DNA from 3 places in the Orenia marismortui DSM 5156 genome. Region 3 is predicted to be linked to each of the others. Evidence: riboswitches for the same ligand, from Rfam matches in the RefSeq annotation. Region 3 holds a riboswitch; each other region holds the start of a gene.
The links. Region 3 has a riboswitch for S-adenosylmethionine ahead of OREMA_RS19185 (hypothetical protein). Riboswitches for the same ligand answer to the same signal wherever they lie in the genome.
Positions count from the first base shown of each region.

Region 1 (7,907 bases), on a different contig from region 3:
CAGATTAGCAATATTGATTTGCCATTGAAGCTTAAACGTTCTTCAAAATCAAAATGTCTTAAGCGTAATAAAAAGAAACTTGGCACAAGTATCGATGAACGCCCTGAAAATATTAATGATCGCAGCGAATTTGGGCATTGGGAAATTGACACTGTTATTGGTAAAAAGAATAAAAATGATGAAGTTTTACTCACTATGACAGAGCGCATGACTCGTAAAGAAATCATTCGTAAAATTCCTGGTAAAACAGCTGAATCTGTTCAAAATGCTATATTAAAACTAATCAAAGACTCTGGAGAGCTTTTTTCTAATGTATTTAAAAGCTTTACCTGCGATAATGGCTCTGAATTTTCAGAGCTAGGTTCTATAGAAGAAATAGTTGATACAAAAGTATATTTTACTCATCCCTATTCATCATGGGAAAGAGGTACCAATGAACGTCATAATGGTCTCATAAGACGTTTTATACCTAAAGGCAGAAGTATAAGTGAATTCTCTATTGAATCTATTGCTAGAGTTCAAAACTGGTGTAATACTCTACCAAGAAAAATTTTAGGATACCTAACTCCTGATGAAGCTTTTGAAGATCAACTAAGAGAAATTCTATATAACTAATTAACCAAATTATTACAGTTTGAAACTAGTTCAATTTAATATTGCAATTTAAGAAATAATATAATTGAATTGTTTTAGAATTCTATAATTAATAATTTACCTATTAAGATTAGTACTAATCTTAATAGAAATAGCTAAGTATTGTTAATAATAAATGCTAAGAATAGAGAGAATAATTTTAAGAACTTAAATAGAGGAGGATAAATTAATGAAAGAGGTAGCAATAGTAGGTAGTGGTATAGCTGCTATTAGTGCAATTAAAGCTATTAGAGAGTATGATAAAGATTGTAAAATAAAATTATTTGGTGAAGAAGAGACTTATCCTTATAATCGAATAAAATTATCTAAAGGTCTATTAAATGAAATCAAGGCAGATCAGATTTTATTAGAGAAGAAGGAATGGTATGATGAAAATAATGTAGAGCTTAATTTAGGTACAAAGGTTGTATCTATATCACCAAAGGAGAAGGAAATAATTTTAGATAATTCTACGAGAGTAAGTTATAGTGAATTAGTATTGGCTAATGGTGCTAGAAACGCTGCTCCCCCAATTGAAGGAATAGATAAGAAGGGAGTCTTTACTCTAAGGAATTTAGAAGATTCAAGAAAAATTAAGAATTATACTGAAAAGAGTAATAAGATTTTGATTATTGGAGGAGGAGTATTAGGTTTAGAGATGGCATGGGTTCTCTCTCAAGCAGGTAAGGATGTTATGATTGCTGAGATATGTCCATATTTAATGCCCCAACAATTAGATGAAAAGTCATGTGATATCTTAGAGAAAAAGGTTAGTGAACATAATATTCAGATCTTAGCTGCTACCTCAATTAAGGAGATAGTTGGTCAAGCAAAGGTTGAAGGCTTTATAACTGGTGAAGAAAAAGAGGTAGAGTGTGATATGATTATTTACTCTACTGGAATTAGACCTAATTTAGATTTATTAGAAGGAACAAATATCAAGACGGATTTTGGAGTCGTTGTAAATAATAGAATGCAAAGTAACTATTCTAACATCTATGCAGTTGGTGATGTTTCAGAACTTGACAATCAAGGTTTTGGTTTGTGGCCTATTGCTATTGAGCAAGGTAAGATAGCAGGGTATAATATTGCAGGTCAAGATGCTACTTATGAACATCTTACCCCAACAGTTATGCTCAGAGCTTTTGGAATTTCTTTATTTTCTATGGGAGATAATAATAATCAGAAGGCGACAGATGTAATTTATGAAGAGAAAGAAGATAAGTATATTAAAATCTTAATCAAAGATAAAGTGATAATAGGGGCAATTGTAATAGGTGATATGAGTAAATCGGCTATATTAAGAAAGGCTATTAATCAAAGTTTAGACTTAGATGAGTTAAATTTTGATAATGTATCAGTTGAAGAGTTAATAGAGATAATAAAGAATAGATAGTAAATTATAAGAGTGAATAGCTAAAGTTCTAATCATATGGAGGTGGAATAATGCCAGTAGTAAGTTTTTGCGAAAATAACTTTGTTCATGGTGTTGAAGGGTTGATAACTAAAATAGAAGATTTTGAGGATGTAAGTGTAGAGATAGAATCCTGTTTGGGATTTTGTGGTGATTGTGCAATTGGGCCTTTTGCTTTAGTAGATGGTGATTTGCTTCAAGCAGAGACTATAGATGAGTTATATAACAGGATTAAAGAAGAATTATAAACAATTTGTCTTCATCTTTTGACAGGGTTATTTATTCTTATGTAATGTCAAGCCTAGCTAGGCTTGACTTGAACTTAACTTAACTTTTGTAAGCAGATAAGGATAATAAGTCGTTTACAGTAACCATCTTAAAGTTCTTAGCTTTCAGCTCATTAATAATAGTTTCTAATGCATTGATAGTAGGCAATAAGCTTTGTCCTTTTCCACCAGCAGAATGAAATAGAATAATAGCACCTTTATGAAAATCTGGTACTGTTCTTTCTATGACTTCTTCTTTGTTTTTAGCTTTCCAATCTAATGAATCTATAGACCAATTAATCACTTTATACCCCATATTTTGCAACTGATCAAGTGTTGTATCAGATATTGATCCATAAGGTGGCCTTATTAATCCAGTTTTTCTATCAATAATATTTTCAATAGCTTCTTCTGTATCTATTACTTCTTTTGCCAATTCATCTTGATTTAGTTTTACAAGGTCAGCATGAGACCAAGAATGACTAGCGATAGTATGCCCTTCTTCATAGATTCTTTTAACAATACTAGGATTTTGTGTAACTCTTTTTCCTACTAAGAAGAAGGTAGCTTTAACATTATTTTCTTTTAAAACATCAAGAACTTGTGGAGTAAATACTGGATCTGGCCCATCATCAAATGTTAAAGCAACTTGCATGGTCTTAGGACCACGACGATATACTTTATTTACTTCTGATTCCTTTTGGGGTTTAGCTTTAACTACATTATCTTTATCTTCTTTCCAATTGAAATTACTATAACTTGTACTATATTTTGTTGAGTTTGATTTAGTTGAATTACTTAGATTACTAGATGTTCTTTTATAATCTTTTTCTGAAGTTGCTTTAACAACTGAAGAATTTGAGCTAGTTTTTTTCTCCGTTGCAGGTAACTTTATTCTCTGCCCAGAATAAATTAAATTAAGATTAGTAATATCATTAATTTTTGCTAAAGTAGAGACACTTAGATTAAATTTCTTAGAAATTTTAAATAATGAATCCCCAGCTTTAACTGTATAGCTTTCATAAGCATAACTTGTTGTGACCATCGCAAATACTAGTATTAGAGTCAATAATAGAGCAATTATATAATGCATATTTCTTAACAATTTGAAAAAACCTCCTTTTATATTGGTGGGCTGAAATTAGAATAACATATGTTAGATCAAATCTCAATCTGTAAATAATGGGAAGTTAAATACATTTTCTGGTTTTTGAAAAAGGTATCTTTAAGAAAGGAGTAATAGATATGGCATTAGTTGAGTTAGATGAATTACAGGAAGGGAAATTAATTAGTAGAGAAAATAGATTTGTTGCTAAAGTTGAGTTAGATGGAAAAGAGGTTGTAGCTTATGTTCCAAATCCAGGTAGGATGGAGGAATTAATGCTTCCAAAAACTAAGGTATATTTAGCTCATTATCCTAACACAAATCGCAAAACAGAGTATAGTTTATTGCTAGTTAAATACAATAATACTCTAGTTTCAATAGATAGTCATTTAACTAATAAAATTGTAGAAAAGTCATTATTAGAAGAGGATTTAGAAGAATTTACGGGATACAGTGAGATTAAAGGGGAATATAGTTATGGAAAGAGCAGATTAGATTTCTTTTTGAAAAATGGCGAAGAAAAATGTTTAGTTGAGGTAAAATCGGCAACTTTAGTAGAGAATGGAGTTGCTAAATTTCCAGATGCTCCAACCAAAAGAGGTAGAAGGCACTTAGACGAGTTAATAAAAGCTAAAAAAGAAGGCTATCGGGTTGGGGTGATATTTATCATTCAAAGAGATGATGCTTATAAGTTTATTCCCCATCAGAGAATTGATCTTAAATTTGCAGAAAAATTGAAGGAAGCTATTGAAAAAGGTGTAGAGGTTTATGCCTACAATTGTAATATAAGCAAGAAAGCAGTTGAGCTTAATCATAGAGTTGATGTTGAAATATAAGGTGTTGGTCAGTTTTAATTTTCTAAAATAATTAATTGATACTTATTGACAGCTTTAATTGAAAGTGTTAAACTAACTATGGTAATAAATTTAAAATACAAATAACAACATCAAGAGTAGTGGAGGGACAGGCCCTATGAAGCTCGGCAACCACCTAAGATGGGGAAAGGTGCTAATTCCTGCAAGGGGTTTCCTTGGGAGATGTATATTATACCGATCTCTCCTTTAGGGAGAGATTTTTTATTTGAAATTTGCACCCTTAAAGTTTCTTCAATTAAATCTATTAAATTTTAGATAAATCACTAGATTATGTTTGATAGTAATTAAAAAGAATAGTATAAACCTTATATTAGCAGTTATTAAGAGAGGAGAAAAAGTTATGAATAAAAGATATTTTTTTACATCAGAATCAGTTACTGAAGGGCATCCAGACAAAATAGCTGATCAAATCTCAGATTCAGTATTAGATGCAATTTTGGCTAAAGATCCCCAAGCAAGAGTTGCTTGTGAAACTACAGTTACTACCGGGATGATTCTTGTTTCAGGTGAGATTACTACAGCTTGTTATGTTGACATTCCTAAAATCGCTAGAAATACAGTTAAAGAGATAGGTTATGTTCGGGCAAAGTATGGTTTTGACTCTGAAACTTGTGCTATATTAACTTCTATTGATGAACAATCAGCAGATATTGCTCAAGGGGTAGATGAAGCTTTGGAGGCAAAGGAAGGTATAGAAACAGAAGAGATTGGAGCAGGAGACCAGGGTATAATGTTTGGTTATGCTACTAATGAGACAGAAGAATTAATGCCATTACCAATTACTTTAGCCCATAAACTAGCTCATCGCTTAACAACTGTAAGAAAAGAAGAAATCTTAGACTATTTACGACCAGATGGGAAGACACAGGTAACTGTAGAGTATGAAGGGGATAAAGCAGTTAGAATTGATACAATTATCATTTCTACTCAACATCATCCTGAAATAAGCTTAGAACAGATTAGAGAAGATTTAATTGAACAGGTTGTAAAACCAGTAATAGATCCAAAATTATTGGATGAGAATACTACATATTTTATTAACCCTACAGGTCGCTTTGTAATCGGTGGGCCACAAGGTGATGTAGGTTTAACAGGGCGTAAGATAATTGTTGATACTTATGGTGGAATGGCTCGTCATGGTGGTGGAGCTTTTTCTGGCAAGGATGCTACCAAGGTAGATCGTTCTGCAGCTTATGCAGCTCGTTATGTTGCTAAGAATATTGTAGCTGCTGGTTTAGCTGACAAATGTGAGGTTCAATTATCTTATGCAATAGGTGTAGCACGTCCTGTATCTATTATGGTAGATACCTTTGCTACTGCTAAGATAGATGAAACAAAGATTGAAGAGTTGGTCGATAAACATTTTGATTTACGTCCAGGAAAAATTATTGATAATTTAGAATTGCGTAAACCAATCTATCGTCAAGTGGCTGCTTATGGACATTTTGGCAGAGATGATTTAGATCTTCCTTGGGAAAGAACAGATAAGGTTGATCTATTAAAAGAAGAAGCAGGTTTATAATAATTAAATAAAGGTTTAATGTAATAATAACACTCTTTAGAACTGTATGTAGGTCTAAGAACCTATGTATATTTAAAGGGTGTTTTATTTTTTATAGTTGTCTAAGTTAAAAGTGGGATTTAATGGGGATATTGGGACACTTTTAGGTGATAGGTCATAGGTTATAGGAGTTAGTAAGGTCTTCCTATCCCCCATTTCCTAACGCCTAACTCCGAAACTGTCGCAATATCTTTCTATAACAATATATTTAGATTTTATTTTAGTCTTAGAGAGTTATATCCCAGCTCTACTAAGGTATAGTATTGATTGATAAGTTATCAGTCAAGAAGGTTCTGCTTGTTAGATACGAGTAGCCTTCTACTTTTTAGTATATTAGTTGCTTATTTTCAAAATAAAGATTTAAAACTTTAAACATACTAGGACTAGTATATTCTAAATCTATAATTATGGAGGTAATAGCTATGTTTGATTTTGAATATTTTAGTCCTACTAAAATTATTTTTGGTGCAGGAAAGTTAGCTGAAATAGGTCAATTAATTAATGATTATGGTAATAGAGCTTTAATTGTTACTGATAAAACAATGTTTAAAGTAGGCATTTTAACTGTTTTAGAAGAGTATTTAGCTGAAGCAGGGATAGACTATAAGATCTTTAGTGGAGTAGAGCCTGATCCATCATCTGAAATTATAGATAAGGGCGCTAAATTTGCACAGGACAATAATTGTGAATTTATAATTGCTTTAGGGGGAGGGAGTAGTATTGATTCTGCTAAAGGAATTTCTGTAGCTAGTACTCATCCTGCTAAAATAATAGATTATTTGGTTGATGGCAAGATTGGGGTTTCTGGAATTAAAAAAGATATTTTACCAATTGTAGCTATACCTACAACAGCAGGTACAGGAAGTGAGGTTACTCCAGCAGCAGTAATAACTGACAAAGGTAATTACACCAAGAGAATATTATTTTCCCATTATATCTTTCCAGAAGTCGCTATAGTAGATCCTGAACTTACTTTTACTTTACCTAAAAGTATTACAGTAAATACAGCTGTAGATGCACTATGCCAAGCTATAGAAGCTTATGTATCCCCAAAGTCTAGTTTGATATCAGATTTATTATCTATTAGATCACTTAAATTAATTAAAGAAGGAATTTATGATATTTATGAAGATGAAGGAAATCTAAAGGCTAGGACGAATTTATCTTTAGGAGCTACTTTAAGTGGAATAGTTATTTCTCAAGCAGGGGTAGGAGCTGCTCATGCTATCTCGATGGTCTTAGGTGCTAACTATGGAATCCCACATGGATTAGGAATTTCTATGGTTTTGCCCTATGTAGTAGAGTATAATTCAATGATAGTAGAGGATAGATATATTGATATAGCAGAAGCATGGGGAATAAAGATAAAAGAGCTAGCTGAGGAAGAGATTATTAATGCTTTAGTTGAAGAGTTAAAAGCTATTAACAAAAAATTTAATATCAAGTCCAAATTAAGAGATTTTAATGTTGAAAAAGATGAGTTATTAGAGCTTGCTAGATTAGCTTGTAGTCATGGTGATATGGAAAATAATCCTCAAGAACCAGAAGTAGAAGAGATTAAAGCAATTTTAGCTAAAGTTTTTTGATTTTAGTCAAACATTTTAAATTAAATATATATTTTTATCTAAGAGAGGAGAGGAATTATGGCTCATAAATTTAATCCTAAAAATAAAGAGAAATTAGATAACCCAGAGCGAAGGAGAACTTTACCACCTAAAGATACTTTATATAACTTAATGTTAGAAGAGGGAGATTATGTAGCAGATATAGGTTGTGGAATAGGCTATTTTACTTTAGCAGCAGCAGAGATAGTTGGTGCTAAGGGAAGAGTATTTGCTCTAGATACTTCAGTAGAGATGTTAGATTATTTAAAAGAAATTATAGAAGATGAAGGTATAGAGAATATAGAGGTTATAAAATCAGAAGAACATAATGCTAATATTTCTGATGAATCTATTGACTTTATGCTAATCTCAAATGTAATGCATGAGGTAGAGGATATAGGTGAGTTTCTAGAAAATTACTTAAATAAAATGAAAGTAAATTCCAAGTT
Region 1 is NZ_KB900617.1:36,268-44,174, reverse strand. Features, by position in the region: partial or broken gene OREMA_RS16855 (IS30 family transposase) at 1-615, shown strand, start outside; gene OREMA_RS0100205 (NAD(P)/FAD-dependent oxidoreductase) at 824-2,029, shown strand; gene OREMA_RS0100200 (DUF1450 domain-containing protein) at 2,080-2,295, shown strand; gene OREMA_RS0100195 (polysaccharide deacetylase family protein) at 2,375-3,418, opposite strand; gene sfsA (DNA/RNA nuclease SfsA) at 3,559-4,254, shown strand; SAM riboswitch class I at 4,359-4,462, shown strand; gene metK (methionine adenosyltransferase) at 4,634-5,815, shown strand; gene OREMA_RS0100175 (iron-containing alcohol dehydrogenase family protein) at 6,277-7,440, shown strand; gene OREMA_RS0100170 (class I SAM-dependent methyltransferase) at 7,498-7,907, shown strand, end outside.
Region 1: another riboswitch for S-adenosylmethionine. It lies ahead of metK (methionine adenosyltransferase); the one in region 3 lies ahead of OREMA_RS19185 (hypothetical protein).

Region 2 (7,907 bases), on a different contig from region 3:
ATTGAAATTTATAAACAATTACTTTAGTTTATAAATCGTTAAACTTTTTAGCTGTAAAAGCAAATTGAGTAATGTAGGAGTAAATTACTTAGTTGTAACAAAATTAGAATTTCTTTTCATGGTATATACCATGAAAAGAAATTTGGTAGAAGTATAGAGGAGTAGCTTGAAAGTTTTTTTAGTCGCAGAGGTGGTCTTATTTTTAAAATAGATAGGAAATAAGTCTTTGGCCATTTAGCTAAAAACTTATTTCAACTATAATTATTAAATCATATCTATTAAAATAATCTCTGCGCTATACTTTGTAGTTAAATTTATTTGAGAAGAATCTTTTATTTGTACAGAATCCCCTTTTGCTAAATCATAGTTATCATTTAAATCTAAAGAGCCCTTAATAACAAATAGGTAAACTTTATGATTATCTTTTAAGGTATAGGATAACTCTTTGTTGCTTTCTAAGTTGGCTAGATAGATATCTACATCCTGATTTATACTTAAAGTACCTTCTCGGTTATTTCCGGAGATGATTGGGAGTAGGTTATTTAGTTGAGCATCTTTGCCAAAGTCTTTCTCTTCCCAGTTAGGCTTTATATTCTTGTCTTTAGATTCAAACCAAAGTTGAAGAAAATGAACTTCTTCATCTTCAGAGTAGTTATACTCTGTATGCTCAACCCCGCTACCAGCTGTTATTCTCTGAACCCCACCAGTATTTACTACTCCGACATTTCCAAGGCTATCTTCATGCCCTAATCTTCCTTGGATTACATAGCTTACAATCTCCATATTGCTATGAGGATGCATATCAAATCCTTCACCTGCTTTAATAATATCATCATTAAAAGCTTTTAATGCACCGAAACCTTGATCATTATCTTTGTCTTTTGGAAATGGAAAGCCTAATTTACATTCGATCCAATCTCTTTTAATTGTATAGCGCTTATTAGATGGAATTACTTTTATCATAATATTCTCCTCCATATAATTATACTAAAGTCGTCCTTTCTGAACTATGGAGAACTAGGTGTCAGAAAAAGACGACTTTGCTTGTTTTTTTATAGTTTAATCTATTAAACTGCGTTTAAATTATTTTCTTTATAACTATCTAATGAATTTACTACCCCTAAGCTCTCTTCGGGATAAGCTTCTAAAGAGTGGGTTGATAAATCTGAACCAAGTTCTTCTTGGGAAGCAGACATTCTAAAGCCAATAGTCTTGTCAATAGCATAATATACTATAAATCCTCCTGCTAAAGCTACAATTGCTGCAGATATAGTTCCTATTAGTTGAGAGGTGAAACTTAATCCTCCCATACCTCCAAAGATCTTATGAGTGAAGATTCCAGAAGCAATTCCACCCCAACTTCCTACTAAGCCATGTAATACAAAAACGCCTAAAACATCATCTATTTTAAATACTTCTGTTTCTATAGTAAAGCCTTTTACAAAGATAATTGAAGCTATTCCTCCAACGACAAAAGCAGCTAATGGATGATATAAGTTAGAACCTGCACAGACAGCAACTAAACCAGCTAAGGCACCATTGTGAATAAAGACAGGGTCATTTTTGGAGATGATTAGGGCGGTTATTATTCCACCAACCATGGCAAATAAAGAGTTAATTGCTACTAAGCCTGATATATCACCTAAATTTTGAGCACTCATTACATTAAATCCAAACCAACCTACAGCTAAAATCCAGCTTCCTAAAGCTAAAAAAGGTACATTGCTAATTGGAATAGGATGACTTTTTTCTTTACTATATCTTCCTTTTCTTGGTCCTAAGATTAAGATAGCTGGTAATGCAAGCCAACCTCCAAAGGAATGGACAACAACAGACCCAGCATAATCACTAAACTCAGTACCACCGATAGATTTGATGAAACTTTGAAACATTGTAGAATTTTGTCCCCAAATCAATGATTCAAAGAAAGGGTATAAGACTCCAGCAAAGACAGCTCCTGCGATAACTTGAGGCCAGAATTTTGCTCTTTCTGCAATCCCTCCTGAGATGATTGCAGGAATACAAGCTGCAAAAGTTAACAAAAAGAAGAATCTTACTAAATTAAATCCCATATCAACACTCATTAATTCACCAGCGGGTTTAATAAAATTTATACCATAAGCTATTGGAAAACCGATTAAGAAGTATACAACTGTTGAAACTGCCCAATCAGTTAATATTTTTACTAAGGCGTTTATTTGGTTTTTTCTTCTGACAGAGCCTACTTCTAAAAAGGCAAAACCAGCATGCATTGCAAATATCATTATTGCTCCTAATAATAAAAATAACACATTACTACTTTTGATCAAACTATTTAAGTTCATTTGAATTACTCCTTTGTTTATTTTATTTTAACTATAAATAATTATAAGCAACCTTACAATTAATGTCAAGTATTTTTACATAAACTTTACGCAAACTTCACGTTGGTTATTTTCTTTCTATCCTAGAGGTGATTATTTTCTGTTGTAGAAATATTATTCTAATGAGAGTATAGATTAAAGGAGGAATTATTAATGAGAAAGATAGAAGCAATAATCAAACCATCAAAATTAAATCTAGTCAAAGATGCATTAAATAAGATAGGAATAAAAGGGATGACTGTAACACAAGCTAAAGGTTTTGGAAGACAAAAAGGTAAAAAAGAGATTATCAGAGGTGCTGAGTATGAGGTTGATTTTTTATCTAAGGTCAAATTAGAGGTTGTCTGTAAAGAGGAAGATGTAGAGAAGATATTAGATGTTATTATTAGCAATGCTAAAACTGGTGAAATTGGGGATGGGAAGATATTTATTTATCCAGTTGAAGAGGTTGTTAGAATTAGAACTGGTGAAAGAGGAGAAACTGCGATATAAATATTATAATATTTATACCCAGACATATTTACAATGATATTATCAATACTTTGACTAAACAGCTAATTGTGTTAATTAACACAATTAGCTGTTTTTTTAGCATAAATACTTTATTTTAACCCTAAACTAAAAACTTAGAAACACAATTTAGACATCACTAAATATAATGAGAAAAAGAGGTGATATCTTTATGCTAAAGATGAAAGAGGAAGCTTTAAAGATAAAGGAGGAAATTATTAAAATTAGGCGACAGATTCATTCTAATCCAGAACTGGGATTTGAAGAATGGCAGACTTCAAAGTTAGTATCAGCTTATTTAAATTCTTTAGGATTGGAAGTTCAAGAAGGAATAGCTAAAACTGGGGTTGTAGGCTTCCTAGAAGGTAATAATAGGAATAAAGTTTTAGCAATTAGAGCCGATATGGATGCTTTGCCAATTCAGGAACAGAATGAATTTAAATATAAATCTCGGAATAAAGGAAAGATGCATGCTTGTGGTCATGATGCTCATACGGCAATGGTGTTAGGAGTGGCTAAATTATTAAGCAAGTTTAAAGCTGAACTAGAAGGGAGTGTTAAATTCATCTTCCAACCCAATGAAGAGCAATCTAAAATCCCTGGTGGAGCAGATACAATGATTGAAGAAGGAGTCTTAGAAAATCCCAGAGTTGAAGCTATATTGGGTATTCATGTTAATCCTCAAATTGAAGTAGGTTCTGTTGGCATTAAAGAAGGTTCAATTATGGCAGCTACAGATAAATTTAAAATAATAGTTAAGGGAGAAGGTGGGCATGGAGCAGCTCCCCATGAAACCATAGATGCTATAATTATAGCTGCTGATATAGTACAGAATCTACAAGCTATAGTAAGTAGGAGGATTAGCCCAGTAGAACCAGTAGTTTTAACTATAGGCAAGGTTTGCGGTGGTGAAAGCTATAATGTTATTGCTGATGAGATTGAGATAGAAGGAACAGTACGAACCGTTAATCCTGAAATTAGAGAGCAAATTCCTATGTTAATGGAGCAAACTATTGATGGGGTTACAGATATCTTTGGTGGTGATTATAGATTTGATTATCAATTTGGTCATTCTGTTTTGAATAATGATAGAGAACTGACTAATTTAGTAACTGAAGTGAGCAAAATAATAATTGGAGAAGAGAAGTCGATCATATTAAAAAACCCTTTAATGGCTGGAGAAGACTTTGCTAGTTATACTAAGGAGGTTCCTGGTTTTTTCTTGCATCTTGGAGTTAAGAATTCAGAGAGAAAGATATATCCTTGGCATCATTCGAAATTTAACCTTGATGAGGAGGCATTACCTCTAGGGATAGCTATTTTAACTCAGTCAGCAATTCAATATTTTAAGAATGTTTGATATTAGTTGATTTATATTTCGAATTTTTGATATAATTTAATAAGTTAATAATTAGGGAGGTTATAAATATGAAAGTTTTTAAAACTAGTGGAGTTTGTGCTAGAGAGATTAGATTTAAAATTAATGATAAAAATATTATTGAAAAAGTAAGCTTTATAGGTGGATGTAATGGAAATCAATCTGCTATTTCAGCTTTGGTAGAAGGACAGACAGTTAAGGAGGTAGCTAATAAGTTAGCAGGAATTGAATGTCGCAATGGAACGTCTTGTCCTGATCAGCTAAGTAAGGCATTAAAAAAATTGGCATAAATAAATTCGACTAAATCGGTTGACAAATAGATGTTTAGCTGATATTATACTAATAACTTAAATAAGTAACTCTTATCGAGAGAGGTGGAGGGACCGGCCCGATGAAACCCAGCAACCCCCCTGTTACAGGGAAAGGTGCTAATTCCTGATAGATAAGAGAAGACGGTAAAACTTCTTCTCTTATAAGAGAAGAAGTTTTTTATATTTAAGTAGCTTATCTTTGAATATATTTTTAAGTCTGAAAAAATAAAATTTAATTAAAAAAGTATTAGTAACGAAAAAGAAATAGTAGATAAGAAATTTTATCTTCTAAATTGCTTACTCATCACTCGTTACTGTTATCCAATCTTAAATTGAATGACTATATAGGTTCTTATCAAGAGAGGTGGAGGGACTGGCCCGATGAAACCCGGCAACCGCCCATTAAGGGAAAGGTGCTAATTCCTGATAGATAAGGAAGGAGATTAAAAATAAAACCCCCTCTTTTCTATCAGCTGAGAAGAGGGGAATTATTTTAATAAGGAGAGTAGGAAGTATTATGATTAAGATTAATAATTTAACAAAGATTTATCATAGCAAAGATAAGGAAGTAGTTGCTTTTGATAATATTAATCTAGAGATAGGTAAAGGGGAAATCTTTGGAGTAATTGGACCAAGTGGTGCGGGAAAAAGTACTTTAATTCGTTGTCTTAACTTACTAGAGAAGCCAACATCAGGAGAGGTTATTGTAGATGGTCAAGATATAACTAAATTAAGCACTTTAAAATTAAGAGAGGCAAGAAAAGAGATGGGAATGATCTTCCAAAGATTTAATCTGCTTAAATCAAGAACAGTAGCAGATAATGTTGCTTTCCCCCTAGAGATTACAGGGAAGAATAAAGGTGAAATTTCTACTAAAGTAAAAGAATTATTAGAGCTAGTTGGTCTTGCTGATAAAGCGGATAATTATCCTAGTCAATTAAGTGGGGGGCAACAGCAGAGGGTAGGAATTGCTAGAGCTTTAGCAAATGATCCTAAGGTGCTGCTTTGTGATGAGGCTACTTCAGCCTTAGATCCAGAAACAACCCACTCTATATTAGAGTTATTAGAAGAAATTAATGAAAAGTTAGGTATTACTATAGTTATAATCACTCATGAGATGGAAGTTATTAAGGAAATATGTACTAAGGTAGCTGTCTTAGATAAAGGTAAGCTAGCTGAGCAAGGTGATGTAATTGATATCTTTACTAAACCACAAGCAGAAGTTACTAAGAGGTTTATTCAAAGGATTATTAATGCTAATATACCTGAAGAACTATTATCGAGGGTAACTGTTGCCAATCCAGATAAGGGTAGATTGGTTAAGGTATCCTTTATTGGCGAATCAGCAGGAAAGCCCATGGTTTCAGAGTTGGTTCATAACTTTGCAATTGATGCTAATATACTCTATGGTAATATAGATAAAATTCAAGGAACACCTTTTGGGACTTTGATTATTGAGTTAACCTGTGAAGATTCATCATTAATAGAAAAAGGTATTAAATATTTGATTGAAGAGCTAGGAGTTAGGGTGGAGGTGATTGAGGATGAAAGAAGTGTTGTCTCTGCTGATTAAAGACAGTGGACTATTATGGGAAGGAATTTTACAGACATCATATATGGTTTCAATCTCAATGCTATTAGGTGCTTTATTTGGAATTCCTTTAGGTGTAGGAGTAGTTGTTACAGAAGAAGGTAATATTCTAGAAAATAAATCTATAAACTTTATATTAAGTACCTTTATAAATATTACCCGTTCTATTCCATTTATTATCCTGATGGTAGCTCTAATTCCCTTTACTAGAATTATAGTAGGGACTTCAATAGGAACTTCAGCAGCAGTAGTTTCATTGACTATTGGAGCTGTACCTTTTATCGGAAGAATTGTAGAAGGAGCATTAAAAGAAGTTGATGGTGGAGTGATAGAAGCTGCTCAAGCAATGGGGGCAAATCCTTGGGAGATTATAACTAAGGTACTATTACCAGAAGCTTTACCATCTTTAGTTTTAGGATTGACGATTACTGCTATCAGTTTGATCGGTTATTCGGCTATAGCAGGTGCTATTGGAGCAGGAGGTTTAGGAGATATAGCAATCCGTTATGGATACCATCGTTTCCAAACTGATATTATGCTTAAAACTGTTGTTTTATTAGTTATTATAGTTCAAATTATTCAAAATTTAGGAACTTATCTGGCCAGAAAATTAGATCATAGTTAAGACAAATTGACAATGTACAATTGATAATCTACAATTAATCTCTAGAAAATTAGTAGTTAATGTTTTTAATTGTACATTGTACATTATAAATTGTAAATTAATATTCTGAGGAGGAGAGAAGATGAAAAGAAATTTACTTGTTTTAGTATCTGTATTATTGGTAGGATTATTAGTAGTTGGATGTGGAGGAAGCAAAAAAGCTAGTGTTGAAGCAGATAAGATTGTAGTGGGTGCTACACCAGTACCCCATTCTGAAATATTAAATGATGTTGTGAAAGGATTATTAGAGAAGGAAGGAATTACTTTAGAGGTTAAAGAGTTTACTGATTATGTTACTCCTAACTTAGCATTAAGTGATGGAAGTATTGATGCGAACTTCTTCCAACATGTTCCTTATCTAAATAACTTTGCTGAAGAGAGAGGATTAGACTTAGTCTCTATTGCCAAGGTTCATGTTGAGCCGATTGGACTTTATTCAAAGAAAATTTCTAAGGTTGAAGAGTTAGAAGAAGGTTCAGTAATTGCAATTCCGAGTGATGCAACCAATGAAGGAAGAGCACTATTATTACTACAATCAAAAGGTTTGATTAAGTTAAGTGATAAAGCAGCTTTGACAGCTACTCCAGTAGATATTGTAGAGAATCCAAAGAATTTAGAGTTTAAAGAATTAGAGGCAGCTCAATTACCAAGAGTATTAAAGGATGTTACTGCTGCAATTATCAATACTAACTATGCTTTAGAGGCTGATTTAGTGCCAACCAAAGATGCATTAATTATTGAAGGTAGTGAATCGCCTTATGCTAATATCTTAGCTGTAAGAGCAGAAGATAAGAATAATGAAGTTCTACAAAAGTTAGTTAAAGCATTAAATTCTCCAGAGGTTAAAAAGTATCTCAAAGATAAATATAAAGGTGCGATTGTACCTGCATTTTAATTAAACAGACTAACCTGGCTACTGGCTTTTAGCTGGTAGCCGCCAAAATATTATAAGACTATAAGTATAGGAGGAGATATATATGAGAAAAAGTCTGAATATTCTAACTATTTTGTTGATTGCTGTAATTGTGTTGACTGCTTGTGGTAAAAAGGAAGCTAGTATGGAGAAGAAGATAGTGATTGGAGTAACACC
Region 2 is NZ_KB900620.1:251,412-259,318, reverse strand. Features, by position in the region: gene OREMA_RS0110645 (iron-containing alcohol dehydrogenase) at 1-27, shown strand, start outside; gene OREMA_RS0110640 (pirin family protein) at 265-963, opposite strand; gene OREMA_RS17675 (ammonium transporter) at 1,068-2,324, opposite strand; gene OREMA_RS0110630 (P-II family nitrogen regulator) at 2,517-2,855, shown strand; gene OREMA_RS0110625 (M20 metallopeptidase family protein) at 3,046-4,233, shown strand; gene OREMA_RS0110620 (TIGR03905 family TSCPD domain-containing protein) at 4,302-4,541, shown strand; SAM riboswitch class I at 4,611-4,700, shown strand; SAM riboswitch class I at 4,912-4,999, shown strand; gene OREMA_RS0110615 (methionine ABC transporter ATP-binding protein) at 5,080-6,135, shown strand; gene OREMA_RS0110610 (methionine ABC transporter permease) at 6,107-6,778, shown strand; gene OREMA_RS0110605 (MetQ/NlpA family ABC transporter substrate-binding protein) at 6,900-7,712, shown strand; gene OREMA_RS0110600 (MetQ/NlpA family ABC transporter substrate-binding protein) at 7,795-7,907, shown strand, end outside.
Region 2: another riboswitch for S-adenosylmethionine. It lies ahead of OREMA_RS0110615 (methionine ABC transporter ATP-binding protein); the one in region 3 lies ahead of OREMA_RS19185 (hypothetical protein).

Region 3 (7,907 bases):
CCAATTAAAATTGGAATGTTAAAATCTTTAGTTTTATCTAAGAATCTATCTAATAAATCCAGATCATAACAAGGTTGAGTTTGGATAAAATCTGCCCCAGCATCAATCTTTACTTTTAATCGTTCAATCTCTTTATCTAAATCTTCAGCTCCTAGATTAGCAGCAGTAGCAACTATTAAGTCTGTATTTCCTTTCAATTCATTATCATTGATATCAGAGCCAGCATTTAATTTCTGTACTGCTTTAATTAAGCTAATAGAGTTGCTATCAAAAACGGCTTTGGCTTGGGGATGATCACCTGCAGTAGGATCATCGCCAGTAATAGCTAGGATATTTTTAATGCCAAGTCTAGATGCTCCTAGTAGTTCTCCTTGTAAAGCGATAATATTCTTATCACGGCAGGTAATATGTGGAATAGTCTCTAGTCCAGTCTCTTCTTGAATTAAATGACTAGCAATAACTGAGCTAAGTTTCATTTTAGCCATAGGAGAATCACAGATATTTACTGCATCTACTTTTCCTTTTAATTCATCAGCCACTCTAAACATTTTACTACAATCTGTTCCTTTGGGTGGAGTCAACTCCCCTGTAATGACAAACTCCTTTTTCTTTAATTTATCTTTTAATAGCATATTTATCTACTCCCTTCTCAATACTCAATAATACACTTTATTTATATCTTTTTCTCTTTTCTTCTATAAGCCTAGTAATTTTTTTGCTGTTTTGACTGCTTCAACTGCATTAGAAGAATATTCTGCACCAATATTATCTGCATATTCTTTGGTTACTACAGCTCCACCAACCATAACTTTAATATTGGAGTTATTCTTCTTTAATTCTTCTGTGATTTCTTCCATTCTAGGCATAGTAGTAGTCATTAAAGCACTTAAACAGATGATATCAGCTTTTTTAGCTAGGGCGGTAGAGATAATAGTTTTGTTGCTTACATCTTTACCTAGATCAATAATCTCAAATCCATTATTCTGTAACATAACCTTAACAATATTCTTACCGATATCATGAACATCACCTTTGACTGTAGCTATAACAATCGTACCTAAATTTTCACTACTGCCTTCCTTAGCTAAGATAGGTTTTAACTTAGCAAAGGAATTTTGCATTGCTTCAGCTCCTAGCATTAGTTGGGGTAAAAAGTAGATCCCTTCATCATATTTATCTCCAACCTCTTGAATACCAGGAATTAAAGCTTGATTAATAATCTCTAAAGCAGTATATTTATCTAAGGCTGTTTCAATATTAGCGACAATATTGTCCTTATCACCATTTAGAACTTGGAGGTGGATTTGAGTTAGAATATCTATTTCTTTCTTATCATTATTAATTTCATCTTGCTTTTCTTTAATCTTATCTTCTTCTTTTTTTTGCCCATAAGTATTTAAATAGCGTTTACTACTAACATCACGATTTACTAAGATATCACTAGCTAGTAGAGTAGCTTTCATCTCTTCAACAGTCGGATCCAGAATAGGGGCATTAAGCCCTGCTTGAATAGCCATAGCTAAGAAGGCGGTATTAACCTTCTTTCTATCTGGTAATCCAAAGGAGATATTACTAACTCCTAATACAGCAGCAAGGCCCAATTCTTCTTTGATTAGACGAATTGCTTTTAGAGTTTCTTGAACACCTTCTTGTTGTGCACTTGCTGTTAGGGTCAGGGTATCGATTAATATATTCTCTCTTCTTATACCTAATTCTTCAGCTCGTTTAACTATTTTACGTGCCACCTTTAGTCTACCTTCAGCAGTTTTAGGGATTCCATTCTCATCTAGAGTTAATCCTAAAACAGCAGCTCCATATTTCTTAGCTAGAGGTAAGACAGTATTTAGACTATCTTCTTCACCATTAACTGAGTTAATTAAAGGTTTACCAACTACATTTTGTAGGGCAGTTTCTAAAACTTCTTGATTGGTAGTATCGATACAAATTGGCAAATTAACGAGATTTTGAACAGTAGTAACTGCTTTTTTCATAGTAGTTACTTGATCAATTTTAGGAACTCCGACATTGACATCAAGAATATCTGCTCCTGCATCAGCTTGTTTTTGGGCTTCTTGAGAAATAATTTTCATCTTAGATTCTTTTAATTCAGCAGATAACTCTTTACGTCCAGTTGGATTAATTCTTTCCCCAATAATTCTAGTAGGAAGGTGATCAGCAATAGCTACAGTTTTAGTCCTGCTAGCTAATTTAGTTGTTGCTATTCTAGTTCGTTTAACTGCTTTGAAATTCTTTGCTTTATCGGCTATTAACTTTATATATTCAGGTGTAGACCCACAGCAACCACCAATTATATTGATTCCTGCCTTAATAAATTTCTCAAGATAACTGGCCATTTCTTCAGCTTTCATAGGGAAGAGGGTGTTATTATCTTTATCTAAGATAGGTAAGCCTGCATTTGGTTCAACAGAAAGATATGTATCAGTATTTTGACCCATGATTTCAATAATCTTCAGTAAGCCCTCAGGCCCCATACTACAATTAGCCCCAATAACATCAACCCCAAGTCCTTCTAAGACTGTAATAGCAGTAATTGGATCTGTACCAGTCATTGTCTTTAAGCTATCTTCATAGGTCAAATGGCAGAGAATAGGTAAGTCAGTATTTTCCTTAACAGCTATAACAGCAGCTCTTGCTTCTTGTAAGTCTGTCATAGTTTCAATACTGATCAGATCTACACCAGCTTCTTCTAAAATTTTTGCTTGTTCAGCAAAGGCTTCATAAGCAACTTTAAAAGGAAGATCACCTATTGGTGCTATTAATTTGCCTGTAGGTCCCATGGAAGCTGCAATAATTGTGTCTTCTTCAGCTGCATCTTTAGCTAACTTTACAGCTTGACGGTTAATCTCTTCAACCTGATTACCTAAGCCATATTCCTCTAGTTTGATTCTACTTGCTCCAAAAGTATTGGTTTGAATAATATCACTACCAGCTTCAACATAACTACGATGTATCTCAGTTAAAATTGTGGGATTAGTTAAATTTAATTTTTCTGGACATTCACCAACTTCTAATCCTTTCTTATGTAATTGGGTTCCCATTGCACCATCTAAAACTAAAATTTCATCTTTTAATCTATCTAATAATCTACTCATCTACTATCTACTCCTTTCGATTTGGATGTTAGCTATTAACCAACATCTAATGGCTAGTGGCTAATTTATCATAAACACAAGTATCAAATTTACAGGAGGCACAGTGAAAATCACATTTTGCTTTATAAGAATTCTCATTAGTACCTAATCCAATGATGGCTGTAATAGATTTTTCTGGCTGTAAAATACAAGTTTTAGTAGCACTAATTCCTAATTTTTCACCATCAAGCACAGCTAATAGTTGAGGTTGAATATCTATTGCTAAATCACCATATCCTGGGCTATAACGCATTGTTTGGTGGGGGAGGTTTAATTCTTTGGACTTTTGAACAATTATCTGATTGATTTCATTAGCAACCTCTTCAGCAGCAATAGAAGCTATAGCATCCAAAATAGTTGCTGCTGCAAATTCTCCTTTTTCAAATAACTCTTTAACTTTATTTTCTAGGGAATTACCAATAGTTACACATAATAAAGCAACCTTTTCTTGTTTATCTAGTAAAGAAGTTATATCTTTACTTTGGAAGATTAATTTATCACCTAAATCAACTCTATTATCTTTTTTATTTAGTTTAAAATTGTTGATGATTTTATAAGCTCCCTGACAGTTTATTAAAGAGTAGGAGAGGTCAATTAAAGAGGAGATTAAAGTTTCAATTTTAGAATTTGAAATAGTACTTTCTCCATATCCTAATTGCCTTTTTACTTCTGATTTTGGTATTTTTATTGAAATATCTCTAATAATAATTTTGGCTTCCTCCTTTTATAAAGATTATAAAAATAAAAGAATCTCTTCGTAAGAGAAGAGATTCTAATTTATATTAAACCCTTCTCTTATCTTTCAGAAGATAAACTTCTGCAGGAATTGGCACCTTTCCCCAAATAGGGGTGGTTGCCGGGCTTCATCGGGCCTATCCCTCCACCACTCTCGATAAGAGTTATTTTATTATTTAATTTTATTTTAAATAAGTATAACATTAAATTTATATTTTGTCAAAAGATAAATTATTTTTAGGAATGACTGTGAAATAAGTGTATCTTTATATATATATGTATTATAAAAAATTTGAATTAGTCCTTTTAGATAATAGTATATTTTGATATACTAAAATAAAGTAATAGATTATAATTTTTTAAAAATAGTTGTTAGACGTCTAACTTGAAGGAGGGTTAAAATGAAAGAAGAATTAATTCAAAAGTTAGTTAAAGAAGCTAAAAAAGCAAGGGAAAATGCATATGTACCTTATTCAGAATTTAGGGTAGGAGCAGCAGTACTAACAAAGGATGGTAAAGTTCACACAGGATGTAATGTAGAAAATTCTTCTTATGGATTAAGTAATTGTGCTGAAAGAACGGCGATCTTTAAAGCTATATCTGAGGGAGAGATTGATTTTGAAGCTATTGCCATAGTAGCTGATACTGATAGAGCATGCCCACCTTGTGGAGCTTGTCGGCAAGTAATTGTTGAATTTGGTAAAGATATTGATGTGATCATGTCTAATTTAACAGGAGATATTATTATAAAAAAAGCTGATGATTTATTATGGGGATCTTTTTCCAATCAGGATTTAGGATAAATATAAAGAAAGTAATAAAGCCCAGTAGTTAATTTAAATTAACTACTGGGCTTTATTTTATTATTAAATCTTTAAATAGGACGAGTTATAATAGATATTTCAAAATTAAACTGTGATATTTGAAAATGATTATTATAATTATAATAAATTAGAAGAATTTTTTAATTTGATTAACATTTTTAACTAGAAGTGAATATAAATAAAGTGAAATTAGCTTAATGCAAGATTAGTTATTTATAAATGATTGTTGTGATATTAGTATAAAGAGACATTTTTAGGCTATAGGAGTTAGGTTATAGGGATTAGTAAGGTCTTCCTATCTCCTAACGCCTAACTACGAAACTGTCACTTTATCTATCAAATATTACATTTTTAGATTAGAACTTATGATTAATTTTTATTAAGAGAGGGGAAAGTTATGAACCCAGAAGAGAGGTATCAGAGCTGTAAAAAGGTTACTTTAGTTACTTTGATTGTTAACTTGCTATTATCGGTTGCAAAAGTAGCAATAGGAATTTTATTTTTTAGTCAAGCAATTATAGCCGATGGAATTCATTCTATTTCTGATGTGATATCAACTTTAGCAGTTTGGGTAGCAATTAGAATTTCTCGACAGCCAGCAGATAATGAACATCCCTATGGTCATGGAACAGTTGAGACTATTGCTGCTAAGTTTATAGGTATTATCTTGTTTTTAACCGGTCTAATTATTATTAAAGAGAGTATAATGACAATTCTTAAAGGAAATATAAGAGAGCCAGGTATATTAAATTTTTGGATAGCCTTTATTTCTATTTTGGCTAAAGAATGGATGTATAGATATACTTATCAGCAGGGGAAAAGCTTGAATAATAAAGCATTAATGGCTGATGCTTATCATCATCGTTCTGATGCTTTATCTTCAATTGCAGCATTAATTGGAGTAGTAGGGGCCAAAAGTGGTTATTTGATTGCTGATCCTATAGCTGGGTTGATAGTAGCCTTATTTATTATTCATATGGGTTACGAAATATTTATGGAGGCTATTGATGATTTAATGAATAAAGTAGATGATGAGTTATATCAACAGATTAGAGAAGTAGTTTCTACTCAAGCAGAGGTAATTGCTATCAGAGATTTGAGAGTTAGAAATCATGGACCAGATCTTTTTGTGGATTTGAGAATTGTTATTAACGATGAACTTTCAGTTGTAGAAGGTCATAGTATATCACGTGAAGTAGAAAGTAGGATAAAAAGAGAATTAGATATTGTTGAAGAGATATTAATTCATATTGATCCACTGAGTGTTCATAAGAAACTTAGCTTATAAAATATTTATTATTATATTTGATTTGCTAAAAAGAACTAAAATAAAATATAATATGAGTAGTTGCGACATTTTTTAACTTAGATTAAAGGTATATTAAAGCAAAAGAAGAAATAAATATAATAAAGGTATTTTTTTACTACATTTATTTATATAGTCAAATTTTAAATTAAAAAATATATAGAATTTTATAAGTTGGGAAGACTAATTAGCTATTGGGGGCAGAAAAAATGATAGACATCAGCAAGGAAATTAATGCTAAAATAGAAAAATTACGACAAGAGATGGTAGCAGCCAGATTAAAATATAACAGCAGTGATCATCCTAAGGTAATAAAGTTAAGTTTAGAGTTAGATAACTTAATTAATATATATACAAAGTTTTATGATTCAGGATTATATTTTTATTCTTAGTTAATTCTAAAACTTTCTTTTTAAAAAAAGAATATTTTACTAGTATCTTTTAAATACTAATAAAGTATTATATATAGACAAAAAAGGGGAGTTATTAATGGGGAAAAAAATACACGTTCACTGTACAGTAGATAATTGTCAATGGTGGGCTGAGAATAATCTATGTGTAGCAGAAAAAATATTAGTGGTAAGTGATGATTTTGCTAAAAAGCTACCAAATGAGGTTGATGTAGAACAGACCAATCAAATAGTCGATGATTTAGGACTATCACCAGTGAATGAATGTTATGAAAGCTGCTGTAAAACTTTTGTCCCACGTGATAAATATCAAAGGGGAATGGGAGCGACTGAATATAATAAAGTAGAAGTATAAGCTGACAGTTTATTGTCAGCTTTTTATCATATGATTTTAAATGAGATTATTAACTATAAAGATAGTTTTCTAATGTTGAATCTTTATTTGCTATTGCAAGAGCATGTTCTACTCCTACATATCTTAAATGCCAAGGCTCATATTGATATCCGGTAATCTCTTCTTTATCTTTAGGATATCTAATTATAAAACCATATGTTGGAGCATTCTTTTGTAGCCATCTTCCTTCTTTAGTTTCTCCAAACTCTTCAATTAATTTATAGTTTATTTTTGGACTAGAAACATCAATTGCTAATCCAGTTTGATGTTCACTATGTCCAGCATGAGCGCTATATTTATTAGCTGCTGTGACACCATCTTTTTTAGCATTATAGGCAAAGATATCTTTTTGACGCTGATAAGATCTATATGCAGAAACTCCTACAATATCAATCTTATCTTTTTTAGCTTGGGCAAATAATCTTTCTATTGCTCTTGCAGCAATCTTTTTCATCTGTTTTTTTGGTAGGTTTTCATTAAAGGAGAAAGGAATATTAGGAATAACAAGATCATCAGGGATAAATCCCTCAGTTAATCCCTGTTCTTTATTTACTAGTATTAAGGGGCTTGAAGGATCTTTTATTTCTAAGTCATTCTGCTTAGGATTTTTGGAGTTTCTTTTTTTATTCTTTGAATCAAGAAGCAGCTTATCTTTATTGGAATTTTTATCTTTTGCCAAAGTAAATTTACTAGGCTTTAAACCGCTGTAACCATCAACTAACAAAAGCAATAATATTAGAAATAATAACTTTTTCTTAATTTTCTTTCCCTCCTTTTGATTTTATTGAAAGATAATTTTTATTTAATTTAAAATAACAATTCCACTAACTATTGTATGTAAAAATCAAAGTTATTTGCAAGCATTGTTTATTAGTAATATATGTATTGATTTATATATTTGCTAATTTTTTTGTTTGATTTGGATAAACTTTAGATATCAGATAAGTTATGATATAATCATTTATAGTTATTTGTTAATGGGGGGGATTAGAGTTGAAGATAGGAGTTATTGGTCTAGGGGATATAGCACAAAAGGCCTATTTACCTATTATTGGAGTTAAAAGAGGAATTGAATTAGTTTTTTGT
Region 3 is NZ_KB900618.1:221,015-228,921, reverse strand. Features, by position in the region: gene OREMA_RS0107135 (methylenetetrahydrofolate reductase) at 1-632, opposite strand, end outside; gene OREMA_RS0107130 (homocysteine S-methyltransferase family protein) at 696-3,113, opposite strand; gene OREMA_RS19185 (hypothetical protein) at 3,160-3,504, opposite strand; SAM riboswitch class I at 3,945-4,051, opposite strand; gene OREMA_RS0107115 (cytidine deaminase) at 4,289-4,690, shown strand; gene OREMA_RS0107110 (cation diffusion facilitator family transporter) at 5,109-5,999, shown strand; gene OREMA_RS0107105 (aspartyl-phosphate phosphatase Spo0E family protein) at 6,227-6,409, shown strand; gene OREMA_RS0107100 (DUF1540 domain-containing protein) at 6,507-6,782, shown strand; gene OREMA_RS0107095 (M15 family metallopeptidase) at 6,832-7,500, opposite strand; gene OREMA_RS0107090 (Gfo/Idh/MocA family protein) at 7,815-7,907, shown strand, end outside.